3 regions of the Streptomyces sp. NPDC111606 genome follow, and region 2 is predicted to be linked to each of the others. Evidence: predicted binding sites of a transcription regulator. Region 2 holds the regulator's gene; each other region holds the start of a gene.
What was found. The regulator HspR, encoded in region 2, represses chaperone genes until heat shock. The targets are predictions, from matches to a motif close to TTGAGNNNNNNNNNCTCAA.

Region 1 (5,438 bases), on a different contig from region 2:
CGCCCTGCGCAAACGGCAGACGGCGGACCGCGCGGCCGACCTGCCCCCCACAGCCCCCATGGCCCAATCAGCCGACACAGCCGAGACCGAGGAGGCATGATGCCGTCCTTCGAGGTGCTGTACCAGGCGGCCGCACTCTGCCTGACCTACCCCGACGACGACTTCCGCGCCCGCCTGCCGCTGCTGCGCGAGGCGGCCCCGCAGCTACGGGAGTTCACCGACCACGCGGCCCTCACACCCCCGCAGGAACTGGCCGCCCACTACGTCCAGGTCTTCGACTTCAAGAACCGCCACAGCCTGTATCTGAGCTGGTGGCGCGACGGCGACACCCGGCGGCGCGGCATGTCGCTGCTGCGCTTCAAGGAGCTCTACCGCGCCCACGGCCTGGAGTTCACCGGCGAGGAACTGCCCGACTTCCTGCCCGCGGTACTGGAGTTCGCGGCCCGCACCGGCGACACCGGCCTCCTGCTGGAACACCGGGACTGTCTGGAGGAGCTCCGCGCCCGGCTCACCGACTTCGGCACACCGTACGCGTCCGTCCTGGACGCCGTGTGCGCCACACTGCCGACCGCACAACCGGGGGCACGCCCATGACCACACTGCTGTGGGGCGTCCTGCCCTACGTCGTCTTCGCCCTGCTCGTCGCCGGTCTGATCTGGCGCCACCGCTACGACCGCTTCGGCTGGACCACGCGCTCGTCCCAGATCTACGAGTCGAAGCTCCTGAACATCGCCTCGCCCGCCTTCCACTACGGCATCCTGTTCGTGCTGGTCGGCCATCTGGTGGGCCTGTTCGTCCCGGAGTCCTGGACGGACGCGCTCGGCGTCAGCGAGCACACGTACCACCTGTTCTCCCTCTACGGCGGCACGGCCGCGGGGGTGCTGACGGTCGTCGGGATCGTCCTGCTGATCTACCGCCGCCGCACGAAGGCACCCGTGTTCCGGGCGACCACGGCCAACGACAAGATCATGTACGTCGTGCTGGCGGCGGCCATCGTGATGGGCATGGTCGCCAAGCTGTCCCACTCCTCCGGCGACGGCTACAACTACCGCGAGTCCATCGCCCCGTGGGCCCGCAGTCTCTTCACCCTCCAACCGGACCTCGACCGGATGGCGGGCGTGCCGGTGCTGTACGAGGTGCACGCGGTGATCGGCATGGTGCTCATCGCGCTGGTGCCGTACACCCGACTGGTCCACATGTTCAGCGCGCCGGTGCAGTACCTGTTCCGGCCGTATGTGGTGTACCGCAGCCGGGACCCCAGGCAGTTGGGGCCCCGGCCGGAGCGGCGGGGCTGGGAGAAGACCGGGTCCTGAGCGCCCCTATGCGGCGCCGCCCTTCTGGTCCTTCTCGTCGTCCACGATCTCCGCGTCCACCACACCGTCGTCGTCCTGCGGCGCGGACTGCTCCGCGCCCGTGCCGGTGGCGCTGTCGCTCGGCGCCTGCTGGGACCGGGCGTACATCGCCTGGCCCATCTGCTGGCTGACCGAGGCGAGTTTCTCGATGCCGGTGCGCAGGGCGTTGGTCTCGGCGTTCTGCTCCAGCTGCTGCTTCAGGTCCGTGATCGCCGACTCGACCTCGGCCTTGGTGTCCGCCGGGACCTTGTCCTCGTTGTCGCGGATGAACTTCTCGGTCTGGTAGACGAGCTGTTCGGCCTGGTTGCGGGTCTCGGCGTCGTCGCGGCGCTTGCGGTCCTCCTCGGCGTACTGCTCGGCCTCCCGCATCATGCGGTCGATGTCGTCCTTCGGGAGGGCCGAACCGCCCGTGACCGTCATCTTCTGCTCACGGCCGGTCGCCAGGTCCTTCGCGGAGACGTGCATGATCCCGTTGGCGTCGATGTCGAAGGCGACCTCGATCTGCGGGACGCCGCGCGGGGCCGGCGGCAGGCCGGTGAGGTCGAAGACACCGAGCTTCTTGTTGTACGCCGCGATCTCACGTTCGCCCTGGTAGACCTGGATGCCGACCGAGGGCTGGTTGTCGGCGGCCGTGGTGAAGATCTCCGAACGCCGGGTGGGGATGGTCGTGTTGCGTTCGATGAGCTTCGTCATGATGCCGCCCTTGGTCTCGATGCCGAGGGACAGCGGGGTGACGTCGAGCAGCAGGACGTCCTTGACGTCGCCGCGGATGACACCGGCCTGGAGGGCGGCGCCGACGGCCACGACCTCGTCGGGGTTGACGCCCTTGTGCGGGTCCTTGCCGGTGAGTTCCTTGACGAGTTCGGTGACGGCGGGCATCCGGGTGGAGCCGCCGACGAGGATGACGTGGTCGACCGCCGAGAGCTTGATGCCTGCGTCCTTGACCGCCTGGTGGAAGGGGGTCTTGCAGCGGTCGAGGAGGTCCGCGGTGAGCTCCTGGAACTGGGCGCGGGTCAGCTTCTCGTCGAGGTGGAGCGGCCCTTCGGCGGAGGCCGTGATGTAGGGCAGGTTGATCGTCGTCTCGGTGGAGCTGGACAGCTCGATCTTGGCCTTCTCGGCGCCCTCGCGCAGCCGCTGCAGCGCCATCTTGTCGGTGCCGAGGTCGATGCCGTACTGCCCCTTGAACTTCTTCACCAGGTACTCGACGACCCGCTGGTCCCAGTCGTCGCCGCCCAGGTGGGTGTCGCCGTTGGTGGCCTTGACCTCGATGACGCCGTCGCCGATCTCCAGCAGCGAGACGTCGAAGGTGCCGCCGCCGAGGTCGAAGACCAGCACGGTCTGCTCCTCGCCCCGGTCGAGGCCGTAGGCGAGGGCGGCGGCCGTGGGCTCGTTGATGATCCTGAGCACCTTCAGGCCGGCGATCTCCCCGGCCTCCTTCGTGGCCTGCCGCTGGGCGTCGTCGAAGTAGGCGGGAACGGTGATCACCGCGTCGGTGACGTCCTCGCCGAGATACGACTCGGCGTCCCGCTTCAGTTTCTGCAGCACCCGGGCCGACAGTTCCTGGGCCCGGTAGCGGGAGCCGTCGACGTCGCCCTGATCCGGGAAGCGCCAGTTCGCGTCGCCCATGTGCCGCTTCATGGAGCGGGCGGTGCGCTCGACGTTCGTCACCGCCTGCCGTTTGGCCACCTCACCGACGAGTACCTCGCCGTTCTTGGCGAAGGCCACGACCGACGGTGTGGTCCTGGCCCCCTCCGCATTGGCGACGACAGTGGGTTCGCCGCCCTCCAGGACGGCGACCACCGAGTTCGTGGTCCCGAGATCGATCCCGACCGCGCGTGCCATCGCTGTCCCCTTCCGCCAGGGCACCCCTTGAACTCCAGCACAAAACTTGAGCGGGTTCTTGTCAATGGGACGGGTGACCGCGGGGACGGCCGCCAAACAGTGGCTGAGCGCTCACTCAGGGTTCGGGGGGCCGGCCCGAAGGGCCGCCCCCCAGGGGCGCGGGGCTGTATCGATATGCGGCTCCGCCGCGTGGGCGCGACCAGCCACGACGGCGCCGCAGCCGCAAGAGGCCCTGTCACGGCTCCCCGCGAAGCGCTACGCCAACTTCGCCGACAGCGTGATCGTCGTGCCCGTCAGCGCCTGACTGACCGGACAGTTCTTCTTGGCGTCCTCCGCCGCCGCAGCGAAGCCCTCGGCGTCGAGACCGGGCACGGTGCCCTCGACGGTGAGGTGAATCCCGGTGATCCCCTCACCCGGCTGGAAGTTCACGTCGGCCGAGGTGACGAGCTTGGTGGGCGGGGTGCCGGCACCCGCGAGGGCGTGCGACAGCGCCATGGAGAAGCAGCTGGAGTGCGCGGCGGCGATCAGCTCCTCGGGGCTGGTCTTGCCGTTCGCGTCCTGGGAGCGCGAGGCCCACGTGACCGGCTGGGCGGCGATGGCACCAGAAGAGTCGAAGTTGACAACACCGTTGCCCTCGAGCAGGTTGCCTTCCCAGACGGTGTGTGCGGAGCGCGTGGTAGCCACGGTTCTTCCTTTCGCGTGGGGGCCCGTTTCCTGGGTCCGTGCCCCCATCCGATCACACTCCGGCTCAACTCACCCGGAAGACCGGCCCACGCGGGGTGAACGGCAGACGACGGCCCTGCGGGAGCAGGTACGCGTGCTCGCGCCGCACCCGCAGCACGTCGCACCAGCCGTCCGTGATGACCAGGACGGGCGCGCCGGGCGGGAAGTCGTCGGCGCGCTGGAGGAGGTCGATCCCGGGCTGCAGGACCGTACCGCCACGGCCGTGCACCCGTACCCGCCCCGCGATCTCCGTCACCGGCACATAGCCGGCGTCGTAGGGTCCCGCGTCGCAGAACACCACCCGCGCGGCCGGTACGTCCCGGGCGGCGGCGTAGGAGGCGATGGCGCCGAGCGCCTTGCCGAGGAGCACGCTGCCCATCGAGCCGGAGGTGTCCAGGACGACACCGAAGGTGCAGCGGGCGATCTCCTCGGGCGGGAAGTAGCGCCCCGCGCGCGGGATGTCGGGCGTCGACGACTGGCGGCGCGAGGGACGGGCGTACGTCCGCACCGGCTCGGGGCGTGGCACGAACTCGTCGAACCAGCGGGCCAGTCGGGCGTCCCAGGGCAGCGGCGGATGGCTGAGCGCTCGGATCTCCTGGACCAGGCCGCCGGGCAGGAAGCCGCGTTCCTGCTGCTGGTGCAGGTCGAGGCCGTGGGAGAGGCCGCGGCGGTAGAACTCGTCGAGGTCGCAGTACTCGCCGGGGGCGCCGAGCGGGGCGCCCAGCACATCGCCGACGCCCTTGCCGCGCAAGGTGGCCAGACGGCGCATGCGGCGCAGGTCGCCGACGATGCGGTCGTACACCTCCTCGGCGGACAGGCCGCTGAACTGCGCGTCGTACAGGAGCCCTTGGGGCATCTCGCCGACCTGCATCTCGCGCAGCCAGCCGTTGATGACGTAGTCGCAGGCGACGTTGAACAGGTACGGGTCGCGGGTGCCGCAGCGGTCGCCGTGGCGCAGGGCGGCGTGCAGCATCTCGTGAGCCAGGATGAACCGCCACTCCTCGTCCTCGAACGTCCGCAGCGGGTTGATGTAGATCTCGCCGGCCTCGGCGTTGACGGCGGCTACGGCGATGCCGTGCGCGCGGGCGAGTTCGGCGTCGGCGACCAGCTTGATGCCGGCCGCGATGCCGCCGAGCAGCGGGTAGGAGGTGATGAACCACTCCAGTGCCCACTGCCACGGCCGCTTCTTGACCGGCTCGCCGAGCATGGATTCGCGGCGGCCGCCCGCCAGGTCCATGGCGGTGGAGACGGTGCGGGTCAGCGCGGTCGCGAAGGCCAGCTGGTGGTCCGGGGGCGACCCGAACCAGCCCATCCACTCCACGAGCAGCTGGTCGGCCTCGGAGCCCGCCGTGCCGCAGCGCTCGTACGCGGCCGGGATGCCGTCGCGCCGCCAGCGCGCGGCAAGCTGTTCCTCGTCGCCGTCCGGGTAGGTCAGGGGCAGGTGGTCCGGGGCCTTGCCGACCGGGAAGCTGAGCAGGAAGCGGTTGACGACGACGCAGCGGGCGGCGAGGTCGGCGCGGT
Region 2 (5,438 bases):
GCCGCCCTGCAGGCCGGTGTCCTCAAGGGTGAGGTCAAGGACGTCCTGCTCCTCGACGTGACCCCGCTGTCCCTCGGTATCGAGACCAAGGGCGGCATCATGACCAAGCTCATCGAGCGCAACACCACGATCCCGACCAAGCGGTCCGAGATCTTCACGACGGCCGAGGACAACCAGCCGTCCGTGCAGATCCAGGTCTACCAGGGCGAGCGCGAGATCGCGGCGTACAACAAGAAGCTCGGCATGTTCGAGCTGACCGGTCTGCCGCCGGCCCCGCGCGGTGTCCCGCAGATCGAGGTCGCCTTCGACATCGACGCCAACGGCATCATGCACGTGACCGCGAAGGACCTCGGCACGGGCAAGGAGCAGAAGATGACCGTCACCGGTGGCTCCTCGCTGCCGAAGGACGAGGTCAACCGGATGCGCGAAGAGGCCGAGAAGTACGCGGAGGAGGACCACGCCCGCCGCGAGGCCGCCGAGTCCCGCAACCAGGGCGAGCAGCTCGTCTACCAGACGGAGAAGTTCCTCAAGGACAACGAGGACAAGGTTCCCGGCGAGGTCAAGACCGAGGTCGAGGCCGCCGTCGAGGAGCTGAAGACCGCGCTCAAGGGCGAGGACACCGCCGAGATCCGCACCGCCACCGAGAAGGTCGCCGCGGTCTCGCAGAAGGTCGGCCAGGCCATGTACGCCGACGCCCAGGCCGCGCAGGGCGCTGCCGGCGGTCCGGAGGGCGCTGCCCCGGGCGGCAAGGCCGCCGACGACGACGTCGTCGACGCCGAGATCGTGGACGACGAGCGCAAGGACGGTGCCGCGTAATGACGGAGGAGACCCCGGGCTTCGAGGAGAAGCCCGACGTCCCCTCCGGCGCGACCCCTGACGACGCCGAGTCGAAGGCCGCCCCTCAGGAAGGGGCGGCCCCGGCCGGGGACGGAGCAGCAGACCCGGGCCTGGTGGCCCAGCTGGACCAGGTGCGTACGGCGCTCGGCGAGCGCACGGCGGACCTCCAGCGGCTCCAGGCCGAGTACCAGAACTACCGCCGCCGCGTGGAGCGGGACCGGATCACGGTCAAGGAGATCGCCATCGCGAACCTCCTGACCGAGCTCCTGCCCGTGATCGACGACATCGGCCGCGCGCGTGAACACGGCGAACTCGTCGGCGGATTCAAGTCCGTCGCGGAGTCGCTGGAGACCGTCGCGGCGAAGATGGGACTGCAGGCGTTCGGCAAGGAGGGCGAGCCCTTCGACCCGACGATCCACGAGGCCCTGATGCACTCCTACGCGCCGGACGTCACCGAGACGACCTGCGTGGCGATCCTGCAGCCCGGGTATCGCATCGGCGAGCGCACCATCCGCCCCGCGCGGGTGGCCGTCGCCGAGCCCCAGCCGGGCGCGCAGACCGTCAAGGAGGAGTCCGGCGAGGCGGCCGACGACAAGGAGAGCGGTGGCCCGGACGAGGGCTGACGTTGAACTGACGAGGGACTACGGGAAGGGGGCACGTCGAGGATGAGCACCAAGGACTTCATCGAGAAGGACTTCTACAAGGTCCTCGGCGTCCCCAAGGACGCCACCGAGGCCGAGATCAAGAAGGCGTACCGGAAGCTCGCCCGCGAGAACCACCCGGACGCCAACAAGGGCAACGCCAAGGCGGAGGAGCGCTTCAAGGAGATCTCCGAGGCGAACGACGTCCTCGGCGACCCCAAGAAGCGCAAGGAGTACGACGAGGCTCGCGCCCTGTTCGGCAACGGCGGCTTCCGCCCGGGGCCGGGCGGCGCGGGCGGCTCCTTCAACTTCGACCTGGGCGACCTCTTCGGAGGCAGCGCCCAGGGCGGCGGCGGCCAAGGAGGAGCCGGCGGCTTCGGCGGCGGACTCGGCGACGTCTTCGGGGGCCTGTTCAACCGCGGCGGCACGGGTACGACCCGTACCCAGCCCCGGCGCGGCCAGGACATCGACACCGAGGTCAACCTCAGCTTCACCGAGGCGATCGAGGGTGCGACGGTCCCGCTGCGGATGTCCTCGCAGTCACCGTGCAAGGCCTGCGCGGGCACCGGCGACAAGAACGGCACACCGCGGGTGTGCCCGACCTGCGTCGGCACCGGCCAGGTGGCGCGGGGCTCGGGCGGTGGTTTCTCCCTCACCGACCCGTGCCCGGACTGCAAGGGGCGCGGCCTGATGGCCGAGCACCCCTGCATGGAGTGCAAGGGCAGCGGCCGGGCCAAGTCCTCGCGCACGATGCAGGTCCGCATCCCCGCCGGGGTGTCGGACGGCCAGCGCATCCGCCTGCGCGGCAAGGGCGCACCCGGCGAGCGCGGCGGCCCCTCCGGCGACCTGTACGTCACCGTGCACGTCGACGCGCACCCGGTGTTCGGCCGCAAGGAGGACAACCTCACGGTGACCGTCCCCGTGACCTTCACGGAGGCGGCCCTCGGCGGCGAGGTCAGGGTCCCCACCCTGGGCGGACCGCCGGTCACCCTGAAACTGCCGCCCGGCACGCCCAACGGGCGCACCATGCGGGCGCGGGGCAAGGGCGCGGTCCGCAAGGACGGCACCCGCGGCGACCTTCTGGTCACCGTCGAGGTGAGTGTTCCGAAGGACCTGACGGGGAAGGCTCGTGACGCGCTCGAGGCGTATCGCGAGGCGACCGCGGGTGAGGATCCGCGGGCGGAGCTGTTCCAGGCCGCGAAGGGAGCATGAGTCAGATGGACGGTCGTCGACGCAACCCGTATGAACTGACCGAGGAGACCCCGGTCTACGTCATCTCGGTGGCGGCCCAGCTGTCCGGCCTGCACCCGCAGACCCTGCGCCAGTACGACCGCCTGGGCCTGGTGTCTCCGGACCGCACCGCGGGCCGGGGGCGCCGTTACTCGGCCCGTGACATCGAACTGCTGCGCACCGTCCAGCAGCTGTCGCAGGACGAGGGCATCAACCTCGCCGGCATCAAGCGCATCATCGAACTGGAGAACCAGGTCGCCGCGCTCCAGTCCCGGGTGGCCGAACTCCAGGCCGCCGTCGAAGGGGCCGCCGCGGCGATGCAGCAGCGCGAGGCGGCGGTGCACGCGTCGTACCGCCGCGATCTGGTGCCGTACCAGGAGGTGCAGCAGACCAGCGCGTTGGTGGTGTGGCGGCCGAAGAAGGCCAAGGACTAGCGGCACGCAGCGGAAAGGGGCCCGGGGAACTCTCCGGGCCCCTTTCCCATGCCCGCACCGCGTCAGGGGATCAGATCCCCGATCGCATCCACGACCAGCATCCACATCGGCTGCGCCCCCGTGCCGAATCCGGCTGCGAGGGCGTGTCCGAGGCTCACGTCCATGGCCTCAGGGGCCGCGTCCGCGCGCCACTCGGCCGCGACCTCGCCGTTGCCCTGGGAGGTGAACTCACCGAGGCGCCGCCCGTCGCGCAGGAGACGGCTGTCCGGCACGGAGTCGGGTAGCAGCCGCCAGACATGCCCGGCGTGCCGGACGTCGACCGCGTACGAACGCCGGGTCAGCCGCCCCTTCGCCGGGCGCACGTCCGCCTGCGCGCCGTCCACGGTGAGCGTGAGCCGGTCGCCGTCCCGGGTGCCGACGGGGATGTGCACCTCGGCCTCGGTGCCGGCGGACCGGCTCAGCACGATCCGCGGTGCCGCCGCGCCCTCGACGACGACTTCGCCGCGCTCGGTGTCCAGACGGACGGTCAGCGTGCCGAACTGGCTGTCCTCGACGAGGGTTTCGGTGATGACGGTCATGCGGATGATCTTCGCAGCTCCGGTCGGGCCGGTCAGGCGGCGGGTGCGATCACCGTCCAGTCGCCCGCGGGGACGGACTCGGTGCCGTCGGCCTGCACACCCGTGACCCGGTAGAAGGACGTGGTGCCGCGCCGCGCGCCCTTGTCGAAGTAGGTGAAGGCCCCGGCCGGGAGTTCGGCGATCTTCTCGTACGTGGCGGAGGCGGCGTTCCACCGGTGAACGCGGAAGCTCTGCGCCGGGTCGGCGGACTCCCCCTCGCCCGCGCCGAGCCCGGACCACACGAGCTGGTTGCCCTCGTCGCCCTCGGCACCCGAAGCCGTCAGATGCAGCGGCGAGCCGTCGGGCGTCGGCACGCTCGGCGTCATGTCGAGCTCCGTCGCGCGCACGGCCTCGACCGGATCGTCGCTCCACTTGATGGCGGAGTTCCCCTCGTCGTCCACGGCGTCGACGAAGAAGCAGACCTCGTCACCGTCCGGGCGCGTGGTGTCTTGAAGACCGGCGAGGTACAGGTCGCTGCGGCGGACGCGGGGGAGGTCGTCGTGAGCAGGGCGCCCGTGGTGGCGAGCACGACCGTCGCCGCGGCTGCGGCGGTCGTGCGTCTGGCTGGGTTCATTCGATCCTCTGGTCGAGTGCGGGACGACGGGTGCGCGTCGTCCTGAACGGGACTCGCGGCGAATGGGGTTGGTTGTACGGATCTTGGAAGCGTGTTCGATCGAAGGATCGGTGGAGGGGGTGTAACGGGTGATGCGATATGTTTCGCCATGTCTTTACATGATCAGCGGAGCGTGGTGTTGCGCACTCGTTAAGTGATTCCGCTTGACGCTGGGGGCGGTCGACGCGTTGGCTTTTCAGTCATCTGGGCGCAATGGCGCGCCCGTGTCCCGAAGGCACCAGAAGTGAGCTCCTCTATGCGTCCCTTGCGCCCCCTGCGCCGCACCGCCACCGCCGTGGCCGCCGCGTCCACGATGACCCTCTCGCTGGCAGCGTGCGGGGCACTGGGCGTCACCGGGGACAGCAGTGAGGCGAGCCCGACCAAGGGTGACGACGTCACCGTGGGACTGCTGCTGCCGGAGACGGCGAACACGCGCTACGACAAGTTCGACTACCCCATCATCAAGAACAAGGTCGCGGAGCTCACCGACAAGCAGGGCCAGGTCGACTACCGCAACGCGGACGCCGACGCCAAGAAGCAGGCGAACCAGCTCCAGCAGATGATCAACGACCAGGTCGACGTGATCCTGCTGGACGCCGTGGACGCCCACGCGATAGCCGACGGCGTGCAGAAGGCCAAGGACGCCGGCATTCCGGTCATCGCCTACGACCGCCTGGCCGAGGGCCCGATCGACGCGTACGTCTCCTTCGACAACGAACTGGTCGGCGAGGTGCAGGGCCGCTCCCTCATGGAGGCCATGGGCCCGGACGTCGACTCGTCCGACAAGATCGTCATGATGAACGGGTCGCTCACCGACCCGAACGCCAAGCAGTTCAAGGCGGGCGCCCTCTCCGAGCTCAAGGGCTCGGTGGACATCGCCAAGAGGTACGACACCAAGGACTGGAAGCCGGAGAACGCCCAGGCCAACATGACCGAGGCGATCAAGGCCATCGGAGCGAACAACATCAAGGGCGTCTACTCCGCCAACGACGGCATGGCCGGCGGCATCATCAAGGCCCTGCAGGCCGAGGGCGTGACCGAGCTGCCGCCGATCACCGGACAGGAC
Region 3 (5,438 bases), on a different contig from region 2:
CGCGTGGGGCGTGAGCGTCAGACGCGTGGGGCGTGAGCGTCAGACGCAGGGAGCCGTGAGCGGCGGACACGCGGGGCGTGAGCGACGGACACGCGGGGCGTGAGCGGCGGACACGCGGAGGCGTGAGCGACGGAGCCCGACGCTCCGCGGGGTCTACTTCTCCATCCCCCGGTTCAACTGGTTCAGCAGCCGCGCCAGCTCCGCGACCTCACGCCGGTCCCAGTGGGAGAGCTGCGCGACATAACGCTCCCGCCGTGCCTCGCGCACCTTGGCGACCCGGCCACGCCCCTCCTCCGTGAGGTGCACCAGCCATGCCCGTCCGTCGGCGGGGTCCGGCTCGCGGGCGACCAGGCCGAGGTCCTCCAGTGCGCGCAGCTGGCGGGACATGGTGGCCTTGCCGACACCGATGTACGCGGCGAGTTCGGTGGCCCGCAGCCGCCCGGACTCATCCAGACGGACCAACAGGCCGTACGCCGCCGACTCCAGGTCCGGATGGACCTCGCGGGCCATCTCGCCCTGCTTGGCCCGGGCGCGCCGGAACAGCACCGTCAACTCGCGTTCCAGATCGAGGAACTCGGGCCGGCCCGGACCACCACCGGCCACTCCTCCGGCGGAGGCGCCCCCGGGTTCCACGCGCGACCCGTCGCCGTTTCCGTCTTCGTGCACGTCAGCCCCTGCCTCGAGTTTCCCGGTCCTGAAAGTTTCCGCCGACCGCCGTGATTGCCGCAGCTCCGCCAGTATTTCGCAGGCGTGGACCAACGGCAGCCTCCGGACCCCCTTCCACCTGCTCTTCTGCGCGCCTAGCGTCTGTGCCGGCGCCGTGAACCAGACCCCGACTGGCATGCGCACGCCACAGCCATGCGCGTCTCCCCACCGAGCGTCACCGAGCCTTCGGAGGCACGCTAATGCCCGTGCACAGACCCGAACCGCTCCGCCGCCGGCGCCCGCACCTCGCCGGGCTCCTGCTCGCCGCCGTCCTCTCCCTACTCCTCGCCGCTCACCCCTCTCCCGCCACCGCCGACGACACCCCGCCCCGCGGCTCCGCCTACATGGGCATGGGCGTCGTGGCCCACGACGGGGAGGAGAGCCTCCCCGCCGATGTCCTGGCCGCCCAGACGGAAGGCGTGGACGTCTCCAGTCATCAGGGCGACGTCGCCTGGCCGACCCTGTGGAACAGCGGGGTCAAGTGGGCCTACGTGAAGGCCACCGAGGGGACCTACTACACCAACCCCTACTTCGCCCAGCAGTACAACGGCTCCTACAACGTCGGCATGATCCGCGGCGCCTACCACTTCGCCACCCCGGACACCACCAATGGAGCAACCCAGGCGGACTACTTCGTCGACCACGGCGGCGGCTGGTCCCGCGACGGCAGGACCCTGCCGGGCGCCCTCGACATCGAGTGGAACCCGTACGGCGACGCCTGCTACGGCAAGACCCCGGCCGCGATGGTCACCTGGATCCGCGACTTCGTGACCCGGTACAAGGCCCGCACGGGCCGCGACCCCGTCATCTACACGGCCACCAGTTGGTGGAAGCAGTGCACCGGCAACCACAGCGGCTTCGCCTCCGCCAATCCGCTGTGGATCGCGCGGTACGCCGCCGCCGTGGGTGAACTCCCGGCCGGCTGGAGCTACTACACGATGTGGCAGTACACGTCCTCCGGCCCGACCGTCGGCGACCACAACAGGTTCAACGGAGCGCTGGACAGGCTCCAGGCTCTGGCGAACGGCTGACCCACATCCGCAACCGCCTGCGGCGAAGGCCCGGGACTCCCTCACGGGAACCCGGGCCTTGCCCATCCGGTCGCGTCCGTCACGCCGCGATCGGAACCTCCGGCGCCGCGCCGTTGGTGGCCGGCGACAGCGCCAGTTCCAGGACCTGGCGGACGTCGGTCACGGCGTGGACGTCGAGCTTGTCCAGCACCTCGGCCGGGACGTCGTCCAGGTCGGCCTCGTTGCGCTTGGGGATGATCACCGTGCTGACCCCGGCGCGGTGTGCCGCCAGCAGCTTCTGCTTCACGCCACCGATCGGCAGCACCCGGCCCGTCAGCGAGACCTCGCCGGTCATCGCCACGTCCGTGCGGACCAGCCGGCCGGACAGGAGCGATGCCAGCGCCGTCGTCATCGTGATGCCGGCGCTCGGGCCGTCCTTGGGGACCGCGCCCGCCGGGAAGTGGATGTGCACGCCCCGGTCCTTGAGGTCGGCGACCGGTAGCTCCAGTTCCGCGCCGCGCGAGCGGAGGAAGGACAGGGCGATCTGTGCGCTCTCCTTCATCACGTCACCCAGCTGGCCGGTCAGCGTCAGACCCGCCGCGCCCGTCTCCGGGTCGGCCAGCGACGCCTCGACGAACAGGACGTCACCGCCCGCGCCCGTCACCGCCAGCCCGGTCGCCACGCCCGGCACGGCCGTACGGCGCTCCGCCGGGTCCTGGGCGGACTCGGGCACGTGGTGCGGCCGGCCGATCAGGCCGCGCAGGTCGCCGTCCTCGACGGTGAACGGCAGCTCCCGCTCGCCCAGTTCGTGCTGTGCCGCCACCTTGCGCAGCAGCCTCGCGATGGACCGCTCCAGGGTGCGGACGCCCGCTTCGCGCGTGTACTCACCGGCGAGCTTGCGCAGGGCGCCCTCGTCGATGGCGACCTCGTCCTTGTTCAGGCCCGCCCGCTCCAGCTGGCGCGGGAGCAGGTGGTCACGCGCGATGACGATCTTCTCGTCCTCGGTGTAGCCGTCGAGGCGGACCAGCTCCATACGGTCGAGCAGGGCCTCCGGGACGGCCTCCAGGACGTTGGCGGTGGCGAGGAAGACCACGTCCGACAGGTCCAGTTCCACTTCCAGGTAGTGGTCGCGGAAGGTGTGGTTCTGGGCCGGGTCCAGGACCTCCAGCAGGGCGGCCGCCGGGTCGCCCCGGAAGTCGGACCCCACCTTGTCGATCTCGTCGAGCAGCACCACCGGGTTCATCGACCCGGCCTCCTTGATGGCCCGCACGATCCGGCCGGGCAGCGCGCCGACGTACGTACGCCGGTGGCCGCGGATCTCCGCCTCGTCCCGTACGCCACCGAGGGCGACGCGGACGAACTTGCGGCCCATGGCGTGCGCGACGGATTCGCCGAGCGAGGTCTTGCCGACGCCGGGCGGGCCGACCAGCGCCAGCACGGCACCGCCACGCCGGCCGCCGACGACACCCAGGCCGCGGTCGGTACGGCGCTTGCGCACCGCGAGGTACTCGGTGATGCGCTCCTTCACGTCCTCCAGACCGGCGTGCTCGGCGTCGAGGATCGCCTTGGCCCCCTGGATGTCGTACGCGTCCTCGGTCCGCTCGTTCCACGGCAGTTCGAGCACGGTGTCGAGCCAGGTCCGGATCCACGACCCCTCGGGCGACTGGTCCGAGGACCGCTCCAGCTTGTCGACCTCCTTGAGCGCGGCCTCGCGGACGTTCTCGGGGAGGTCGGCGGCCTCGACGCGGGCGCGGTAGTCGTCGGACTCCTCGCCGTCCTGCTCGCCGTTGATCTCACGCAGTTCCTTGCGTACGGCCTCCAGCTGACGCCGGAGCAGGAACTCGCGCTGCTGCTTGTCGACACCCTCCTGGACGTCCTTGGCGATGGTCTCGGCGACATCCTGCTCGGCGAGGTGGTCGCGCAGCTGCTGAGTGGCGAGCTTGAGGCGGACGACCGGGTCGGCGGTCTCCAGGAGCTCCACCTTCTGCTCGGTGCTCAGGAAGGGCGAGTAACCGGAGTTGTCGGCAAGGGCGGAGACGTCGTCGATGGCCTGGACGCGGTCGACGACCTGCCAGGCGCCGCGCTTGCGCAGCCAGGCGGTGGCGAGGGCCTTGTACTCCTTCACCAGGTCGGTGACCTGTCCGGGCAGCGGCTCGGGCACGCTCTCGTCGAGGCGGGTCCCCTCGACCCACAGTGCCGCACCCGGTCCGGTCGTCCCGGCGCCGATCCGCACGCGGCCGCGACCGCGGATCAGGGCGCCCGGGTCGCCGTCGGCCAGCCGGCCGACCTGCTCGACGGTGCCGAGCACACCGGTGCTCGCGTACGTCCCGTCGATGCGTGGCACCAGCAGTACCCGTGGCTTTCCTGGCTGTGACCTCGCGGCGGCCTGAGCGGCCTCCACCGCGGCGCGCACGTCGGCGTCGTTCAGGTCCAGCGGGACCACCATTCCGGGCAGCACCACCTCGTCGTCGAGCGGCAGCACGGGCAGGGTGAGCGGTGTGGACGTCGAAGCCATGATCTCCCCTTCGGCAGTCAAGTTGAGTTATGCCGACTCAATGCACGGGACGCTTCGAATGTTCCCCGGCCCCCGTTCGCTGTGAGCGATCAGTTACGCCACAGGCCGTGACCTCGGCTTCTGTCGGGTGAACGGTGGCCGGGGCCTGATCCTTCCCGCACCGTCCCCGGCCTCGTCAGCGGCCTGTGCGCGCTCGGCATGCGCGGCGCCGAGCCGGACCTGCTCATGACGCCGGGGCGGGGCGACCCCGGTCGAGCGGCGGGGCCGGGAGTGCCTACCGGGCGCCGGTCGCGACCCGCACGTGTGGTCGCCCGAGACCGGCCGACTCCGCCGGGTACCACCCGCGCACGACCGGCCACATGGCGATCCCGATGGCCAGGGCGATCAGGTGGCCCCAATTGGTCAGCGGGTCCGTGAGAGCGACGAGGTCCTGGATCAGCATCCCGCCGAACAGCGCCGGCACCGTCCACCGCAGCCACGGCCGCAGCAGCCCGCTCAGCGCGCCGATGCCCGTGGCGACGCCGAAGCTGACGCCGTAGTCGAGACGGTGCAGCGAGCTGTCGGGAAGGTGGCCGACCAGTACGGCGAGCCCCACCGGGACCTCGGTCACGAGGGTGGCCAGGACGTGCCCGGTCAGGAAGACGACGGCCGTGCGCATGCCGCCGATCCGTCGCTCCAGCGCGGTGAGCACCAACAGGAAGGCAAGCGTGTACGGCGCCACGAAACCGCCCGCGATCCACAGCGCGCTGGCGAGCAGCACCGTCACGGGCGTGCCCACGAGGTGCGCCACGTCGGTGCTGGAGCCCTGGTGCAGGGCGTGGACGAGGGCGGGGTCGGCATACCTGGTGACGAGCGAGGTGCCGGCCAGTACGGCGGCGTAGGCGAAGGTGAACGGTGTGCCGGTGGGAGTGGGGAGCAGACGCCAGGGGCGGCCGTGGCGGGGCAGGGACGCGGACGCTTCAGAGGGGCTCGGCGCAGTCGCCGTCGCGCCCAGTGGTCCGCGCTGCCGCGGCATCCCGTCCAGCAGCTCGGCAACCTCGGGCAGGCCCGCCTCACCGGGCACGGGAGCCGAGCCCGGCACGCCCCCGGCCGCAGTCCGTTCCAAGGTGAGGCGCCCTTTCCGTTTCCCCCACCCTTCGCCCGCGTCCCACGCGTGTCTGTGACCGGCGCCACAACAAGGACGATTCTCAGCAACCTCTCAACCAGCC

Region 1: dnaK (molecular chaperone DnaK) is a predicted target of HspR. The motif match lies at 3,241-3,259, and genes of this name have one in related genera.
Region 3: lon (endopeptidase La) is a predicted target of HspR. The motif match lies at 4,253-4,271, and genes of this name have one in related genera.

What each region holds. Positions count from the first base shown of each region.
Region 1 is NZ_JBVKBY010000003.1:191,150-196,587, reverse strand. It holds gene narH (nitrate reductase subunit beta) at 1-100, shown strand, start outside; gene narJ (nitrate reductase molybdenum cofactor assembly chaperone) at 100-594, shown strand; gene narI (respiratory nitrate reductase subunit gamma) at 591-1,313, shown strand; gene dnaK (molecular chaperone DnaK) at 1,320-3,194, opposite strand; gene ACZ7M7_RS12670 (OsmC family protein) at 3,450-3,878, opposite strand; gene ACZ7M7_RS12665 (vWA domain-containing protein) at 3,943-5,438, opposite strand, start outside.
Region 2 is NZ_JBVKBY010000012.1:103,752-109,189, forward strand. It holds gene dnaK (molecular chaperone DnaK) at 1-816, shown strand, start outside; gene grpE (nucleotide exchange factor GrpE) at 816-1,460, shown strand; gene dnaJ (molecular chaperone DnaJ) at 1,503-2,690, shown strand; gene ACZ7M7_RS35125 (heat shock protein transcriptional repressor HspR) at 2,696-3,142, shown strand; gene ACZ7M7_RS35130 (hypothetical protein) at 3,205-3,720, opposite strand; gene ACZ7M7_RS35135 (hypothetical protein) at 3,753-4,160, opposite strand; gene ACZ7M7_RS35140 (sugar ABC transporter substrate-binding protein) at 4,629-5,438, shown strand, end outside.
Region 3 is NZ_JBVKBY010000002.1:700,309-705,746, reverse strand. It holds gene ACZ7M7_RS11080 (MarR family winged helix-turn-helix transcriptional regulator) at 154-666, opposite strand; gene ACZ7M7_RS11075 (lysozyme) at 906-1,736, shown strand; gene lon (endopeptidase La) at 1,816-4,230, opposite strand; gene ACZ7M7_RS11065 (rhomboid-like protein) at 4,505-5,335, opposite strand.